Regions from separate parts of the Streptomyces sp. NBC_01334 genome, predicted to be linked through region 1. Evidence: riboswitches for the same ligand, from Rfam matches in the RefSeq annotation. Region 1 holds a riboswitch; each other region holds the start of a gene.
The links. A riboswitch is a leader RNA that binds a small molecule or an ion and turns the genes downstream of it on or off. The one in region 1 is predicted to bind cobalamin.
Positions count from the first base shown of each region.

Region 2: it holds a riboswitch for cobalamin, as region 1 does, so the genes downstream of both, OG736_RS29090 (ribonucleoside-diphosphate reductase subunit alpha) here and OG736_RS34185 (ABC transporter substrate-binding protein) in region 1, are expected to answer to the same signal.
Region 3: it holds a riboswitch for cobalamin, as region 1 does, so the genes downstream of both, OG736_RS07685 (energy-coupling factor ABC transporter permease) here and OG736_RS34185 (ABC transporter substrate-binding protein) in region 1, are expected to answer to the same signal.

Region 1 covers NZ_CP130718.1:7,662,598-7,664,855, reverse strand. Annotated here, with positions in the region: gene OG736_RS34190 (HipA family kinase) at 1-871, opposite strand, end outside; cobalamin riboswitch at 977-1,177, shown strand; gene OG736_RS34185 (ABC transporter substrate-binding protein) at 1,246-2,258, shown strand, end outside.
Region 2 covers NZ_CP130718.1:6,448,721-6,450,978, reverse strand. Annotated here, with positions in the region: gene mctP (monocarboxylate uptake permease MctP) at 1-106, shown strand, start outside; gene OG736_RS29095 (hypothetical protein) at 330-599, opposite strand; cobalamin riboswitch at 1,085-1,220, shown strand; gene OG736_RS29090 (ribonucleoside-diphosphate reductase subunit alpha) at 1,345-2,258, shown strand, end outside.
Region 3 covers NZ_CP130718.1:1,700,560-1,702,817, forward strand. Annotated here, with positions in the region: gene OG736_RS07680 (SpoIIE family protein phosphatase) at 1-685, opposite strand, end outside; cobalamin riboswitch at 898-1,081, shown strand; gene OG736_RS07685 (energy-coupling factor ABC transporter permease) at 1,112-1,825, shown strand; gene OG736_RS47250 (energy-coupling factor ABC transporter substrate-binding protein) at 1,822-2,258, shown strand, end outside.

The DNA.
Region 1 (2,258 bases):
CGTGCAGGTCGGGGACCCGCTTCAGCCAGTCGGGCCGTCCTTGCCGTGTCCTCGCCGCGCGCCGCGCCTCGTCGGCGGCGAGCTCCTCCGGGGCGGGGAAGTCGGTGGGCAGCCAGGCCGCCGAAGCCCGCACCCGCGCGTGGAGATAGCGCACATACGCCTCCCGGACCGCGTCCGGGGTCGCGAACCCCGCCTCGCCGGTCAGCCAGGCGTCCGGCACCTCCGCCACGATCCGGCGCAGCAGCTCCTCGGTCACCCTGGGCGCCAGCTCGGCGTCGGCCGCCCGGGTGTCCGGGGCGCAGCGGCCGAGGGCGTGGTGGCGGAAGTCGTAGCGCTTCTCGGGGTCGGCGCCGTCCCAGCGGTGGTGGAAGACGAGGGCGGCGCCGTGGTCGATGAGCCACAGCCGGGGCGGGACGATGCCGAACGTCGGCCAGACCATCAGGTTGGAGCTGTGGACCGTCCGGTCGACGTTGACGGTCAGGGCGTCCAGCCAGACGATCCTCCCGGCCTCCAGCGGCTCCACCGGAAAGGCCTCGGCGACCTCCGGCGTGAAGTCCTCCGCACCCGGCAGGAAGTCCATCCCGAGGTTGAGCCCCGCGCTCGCGGCGTGCAGCTCCCGTACCTCCTGGTGCGGTTCCCGCTCCGCGATCGCCGGGTCGAACCGGACCAGGACCAGTTCGGGAAAGCGCAGCCCGAGGGCACGGGCCAGCTCGCCCACGATCACCTCGGCGACGAGCGCCTTGCGGCCCTGCGCGGAGCCGGTGAACTTCACGACGTAGGTGCCCAGGTCGTCGGCCTCGACGACGGCGGGCACGGAGCCGCCCGCCCGCAGCGGAGCGAGGTAGCGGGTCGCTGTGACCTCGGTCAACATGACTCTCTCCCTCTGGCCTGAATGAGCATAGTAACCAGGGCCCGACAGCCGACGAGAGGGCGCGAGCCGGCGCGCGGAAAGGCCCGCGGGCGGCCTCCGCGGCTGTGGTAGCTTGCCAAGGCCAGTCGAACCCATGTGCGCACGCGAGTGTGTACGGGTCAGGGAATCCGGTGCGAATCCGGAGCTGACGCGCAGCGGTGAGGGCGACGGGCGGGGCAACGGCCACTGGACGGCGTGAGCGGTCCGGGAAGGCGCCTCGTCCGGGTGACCCCGAGTCCGAAGACCTGCTGGCACCCCCGCCGCCGTGAGACGGGCGGGGGGAGCACCGTACGACCGGGCTTCGCGCTTGAGCCCTCGACGCCGAAGGAATCCCTGTGCCGTTCGCACGTCCCGTCCGTTCTGCCCGGCCTGCCGTTCTGTTCCTGGCCGGTGTCCTGCTGCTGGCCGGCTGCGGCTCCTCCGGCCCGGCGGGTTCCTCCGGTTCGGCGGGGAAGAACGGGGCCGCCGGCCCCCCGGTCCGTCTCGACAACTGCGGGCAGCAGGTGGCGATCGACAGCCCTCCGCGGCGGGCCGTCTCCCTCAACCAGGGCACGACCGAGATCATGCTCTCCCTCGGGCTGGCCGACCGCATGGTGGGCACCGCCACCTGGACCGACCCGGTGGCGAAGGGCCTGGAGAAGGCCAACGCGAAGGTGAAGCGCCTCGCCGACAACGCCCCCTCCTTCGAGACGGTCCTGGACACCGAACCCGACTTCGTCGCCGCCTCCTTCGCCTCCACCCTCGGCAAGGGCGGGGTCGCCCCGCGCGAGCAGTTCGAGAAGCTCGGCGTGCCCACGTACCTCTCCCCCTCCGACTGTGTCGGCAAGGACAACAGCGGTGACGGCGACGGCGTCCGCACCGAGCCGCTGACCATGGACTCGGTCTACGGCGAAGTCCGCGACCTGGCCGAGGTCTTCGGCGTCCGGGAGCGCGGCGAGCGGCTCGTGGCCGGGCTGAAGAGCCGGGTGACCGGGGCCACCGCCGGCCTCGACGCCCGGGGCGTGACCCTCATGTACTGGTTCGCCAACTCCCAGTCCCCGTATCTCGCGGGCTGCTGCGGCGCACCGGGCATCGTCACCGACGCGCTCGGCGCCAAGAACGCCTTCGACGACACCGAGGAGGAGTGGCCCCAGGTCAACTGGGAGACGGTCGCCGACCGCGACCCGGACCTCCTCGTCATCGGCGACCTGACCCGTAAGCAGCAGACGGCCGAGACCGCCGCCAAGAAGATCGAGTTCCTGGAGTCGAACCCGGTCACCAGGAACATGACCGCGGTGAAGAAGAAGCGGTACGTGCTGCTGTCCGGACAGGCCATGAACCCGACCGTCAGGACCGTCGAGGGCATCGA
Region 2 (2,258 bases), 1.2 Mb from region 1:
TCCCGACGGCATCGACGAGACGAAGCCGGAGGACTACACGGCGGACGCGGGCGACCCGGGCGTGGCCGTGGAGCTGCCCCCGGCGACGGCGGGCGCCGGCCACTAGGTCGTGTCCCTGGGTACGCGATGGCCGGCCGGACGGGTCCTGGTCCCGCGTCCGTCTGGCCATCGCGTCCCGGAGGCGGTCCAGTTCGCGGACCCGCATGCCGACCCGGTGCGGGGCCGCCGGCGCCGTCCGGGAGCTCCCTCCCACAGGCACGGTGCCTGGAACACGCTGAGCTGCGCGTACCAGCAGCGTGACTGCTGGAGCACGGTCTCCGCCTGGCGGATCAGGTCGTTCCGGCGGTGGGCACCAGCCGGCGCGGATCCCGCATCGCCCTGGTGAGACAACGCCGCTTGGTCCAGCGGTACCACCGGAACAGGAAGAGCGCGGCGGCGATCGAGGCGGCGCGGATCGGGCCGACGAACTTGAAGACGGTGTCGAACCCCTGGCTGCCCTGCCGCCCCTGCCCGAAGCCGGTCGTGTCGTGCGTGACGGGGATGAACAGGCCCTCCCCGACCCGGGCGAGCAGCGCCGGCGCGGCGACCGGCCAGATCACCCTGGTGACGTTGGCGCAGGAGACCCGTCGGCGCCACTTCCTGGGGCGGGTGACGCCGCGGTGGCCCCCAGACGGATCGTCAGGGAGTGCCGGCGGCCGACGAACCCGTGTCCGACCCGGTGTCCCGCCCGCCGGGAGGCCGGTGTGGCCATCGGCGCGTCGCGCGGTCGCTCCTTGCCGGGCGGACGGCGAGCCTCGTCATGGCGTGCTCCTTGAGAGTTCCGAGAAGGCGGTTCGCGGAGACGGCGGACTCGCGGGACGGAGGATTCGCACGGCGCCGACGTCTGCTTCCATGGAATCGCTCCCGGCACGCTCCGCAACCCGGGACCGCGTCTGCGAACATCCGGTTTTCGTCCGCACACCCGAGCGGGACCGGCATCCCGTGCCACACCGGAACGATCTCACCCCGATCGCCTGTCAGCTGACGCTCTGAAACCGCCCCGACACAACATCTGGGGGTGGCGTGACAGGTGAGCACAAGATGTATGCTCATGCTCGCTGTCGCCGCAGGGGAATCCGGTGCGAATCCGGAACTGTCCCGCAACGGTGTACTTGCGTGCGTTCATACCTGTATGCGCACGCCTGTTCAGTCCGAGGTCCTGCCGACAGCGCGCCCGGCCGTCCGGTCCGGGTGCCCTGACGTCCGGGTCTCGTGGAGTGGGCCGGTGGACGCGACGCCCCGCGCGCTCGTGTGCTGCCCCCTGCCCTCCGCAAGGCCCACCGCCGAGCGAGGGAGAGCCCCCACGTGACCATCGCGCCAGCCGACCCGGTTTCCGTCACCGAGCTGGAGACCGACGGTCCCGGTACCGCGTTGCTGCGGACCCTGACCGAGCTGACCGCCGACCTGCCCGACGCCGACCCCGGCCGGGTCGCCGCCGTCGCTCTGCGCGGCCGGTCTGCACGGGCTGCCTCCGAGATCACCGCGGAGCTGCGCGAGCTGGCCACGGAGGGGGCCGCGGGCCTGATCTCCGAGGACCCCGCCTACTCGAAGCTGGCCGCCCGGCTGCTGACGATCAGCATCGCCGCGGAGGCCGCCTCCCAGGGCGTCACGTCGTTCACCGGATCGGTCGCCGTCGGCCACCGCGAGGGCCTGATCGCCGACCGCACCGCCGAGTTCGTGCGCGTCCACGCGGTCCGCCTCGACGCCCTGATCGACCAGCAGGCCGACGACCGCTTCGGCTACTTCGGGCTCCGTACCCTGCACAGCCGCTACCTCCTGCGGCACCCGATCACCCGCAAGGTCGTCGAGACGCCGCAGCACTTCCTGCTGCGCGTCGCCTGCGGCCTCGCCGAGGACGACACGCCCCGCTCCCTGGACGAGGTCGCCGCCCTCTACCGGCTGATGAGCCGTCTGGACTACCTGCCGTCCTCCCCCACGCTCTTCAACTCCGGTACCCGGCACCCCCAGATGTCGTCCTGCTACCTCCTCGACTCGCCGCTGGACGAGCTGGACTCCATCTACGACCGCTACCACCAGGTGGCCCGGCTGTCGAAGCACGCGGGCGGCATCGGCCTTTCGTACTCCCGTATCCGCAGCCGCGGTTCGCTGATCCGTGGCACCAACGGGCACTCCAACGGCATCGTGCCGTTCCTGAAGACGCTCGACGCCTCGGTCGCCGCGGTGAACCAGGGCGGCCGGCGCAAGGGCGCGGCGGCGGT
Region 3 (2,258 bases), 6.0 Mb from region 1:
CGAGCAGGTCGGGGACGGCGGAGCCGAGCAGCCGGGCGGCCGTGGTGGTGGCGAAGGTGATGCGGCCGTCCACGTCCAGCGAGCAGCAGCCGCCGGGGAAACGCTCGGCGAAGTCGACGGCGGACCGCGCCTGGGCCGTTGCGACCGGCCGGGCCCGGAGCGGCGGCAGCACCCGTGGCACCCCGCCGACCCGCACGGGGTGTCCGTCGGCGGCGGCCCGTCGCAGGAACCGGCCCAGCCGGAGGCAGAGGCCGGTCATGGCCTCCCGTTCGCGCACGCTCAGCTGGGCCGGGTGCGAGGCGGGCCACTGGAGCACCAACCCGCCCCAGACCTCGTCGCCGGTGGTGATCGGGGCGGCGGCCAGCGAGAAGCGGTACGGCACGACGAGCGACAGACGCGGATAGCGGCGCGCCATCTCCTCCGCGCCGCCGATCCACACCAGGCGTCGTTCCCGCACGGCGTCGGACACCGGGGACGCGGCCGTCAGCGCCACTCGCGCCCAGGGCATGGAGATCTCCCAGGGGAGCCCGCCCAGCACGGCGAGCCGCAGCACCGGTTCGCCGGCCGCCGGCAGGTACACGGCGGTCACGGAGGCGCCGGTCTCCCGCGCGGCCTCGGCCAGGACCTTGTCCAGCGACTCCGGACCGCGGCCCCCACCCGACCCGGCAGCGGCAGCATCCGGCACACTCTCACCTTCCCCGCAGCGCAGGGGGCGCTCGCTGAACGACGCGCAGGCCTCGGGGCGCCGAGGGCCGACACCCCTAGGGCGGACCCTACGCCGACCGTGCGGACCCGGCATTTCGTCGGGTCCGCGGACGGCGGCCGTGCGCCGGGGTGAGCCGTCGTCCGCCGTCTTCGCGCCCCGCATCGCCGCTTGTCAGCGCCTCTGTGTGGGCACTACTGTCACCACGCCTTGGTGAACGGGAAATCCGGTGTGATGCCGGTGCGGCCCTCGCCACTGTGATCGGGAAGTCCGGCTCCGGCCCTTGCGGGCAGCCACTGGGTCCTCGGGACCCGGGAAGGCGGAGCACGGGCGGTGGTACCCGTGAGCCAGGAGACCGGCCAAGGCACGTCAACCATCCACGAGGTGCTGGAGAGGGTCTGCTCAGCCATGCACATAGCCGAGGGTTTTCTGCCTCCGGCGCACGCGATCGCCTGGGGCGTCGCATCCGCGCCATTCGTCGTCCACGGAGTACGGTCACTCACCCGTGAGGTCAAGGAGCACCCCGAGAGCACCCTGCTCCTCGGCGCCTCCGGAGCCTTCACCTTCGTCCTGTCCGCGCTGAAACTGCCTTCGGTGACCGGGAGTTGCTCACACCCCACCGGCACGGGGCTCGGCGCCATCCTGTTCCGACCGCCGATCATGGCGGTGCTGGGCACCATCACCCTGCTCTTCCAGGCCCTGTTGCTCGCCCACGGCGGCCTGACGACGCTCGGCGCCAACGTCTTCTCGATGGCCGTCGTCGGGCCCTGGGCCGGTTACGCGGTCTACCGGCTGCTGCGGCGGTTCGACGTGCCGCTGATGGTCACGGTGTTCTTCGGCGCGTTCGTGGCCGACCTGTCCACCTACTGCGTCACCAGCGTGCAGCTGGCGCTCGCCTTCCCGGACCCGAGCAGCGGATTCCCGGGCGCGCTCGGCAAGTTCGGCTCCATCTTCGCCGTCACCCAGATCCCGCTCGCGGTCAGCGAGGGGCTCCTCACGGTGTTCGTGATGCGGCTGCTGACCCAGTCCAGCAAGGGTGAACTGACAAGGCTGGGCGTGCTCGTGACCGGCGGCCGGACCAAGGCGGGCGCCGAGGCCGGGACCGAGGCGGTGGCCCGGTGAGCCGTAACGCGAAGATCAACGCCCTGCTGCTGTTCGTGGTGGCCGCGCTGGCCGTCCTGCCGCTGGCCCTCGGGCTCGGCGACCACAAGGAGGAGCCGTTCACGGGCGCCGACGCGGAGGCGGAGACGGCGATCACCGAGATCCAGCCGGACTACGAACCCTGGTTCTCGCCCCTGTACGAGCCGCCGTCCGGCGAGATCGAGTCGGCGCTGTTCGCCCTCCAGGCGGCCCTCGGCGCGGGGGTCCTCGCCTACTACTTCGGCCTGCACCGGGGACGGCGGCAGGGCGAACTCCGGGCCCTGGCAGACCGGGACACCACGACCTCGACGACCTCGACGACGGCGCAGGCCTCGACGACAGCGACGACCTCGCAGAGCGCCGAGAACACCAGGAAGACCGAGAACACCGAGGCCACGGAGGTCGCCGAGACCAC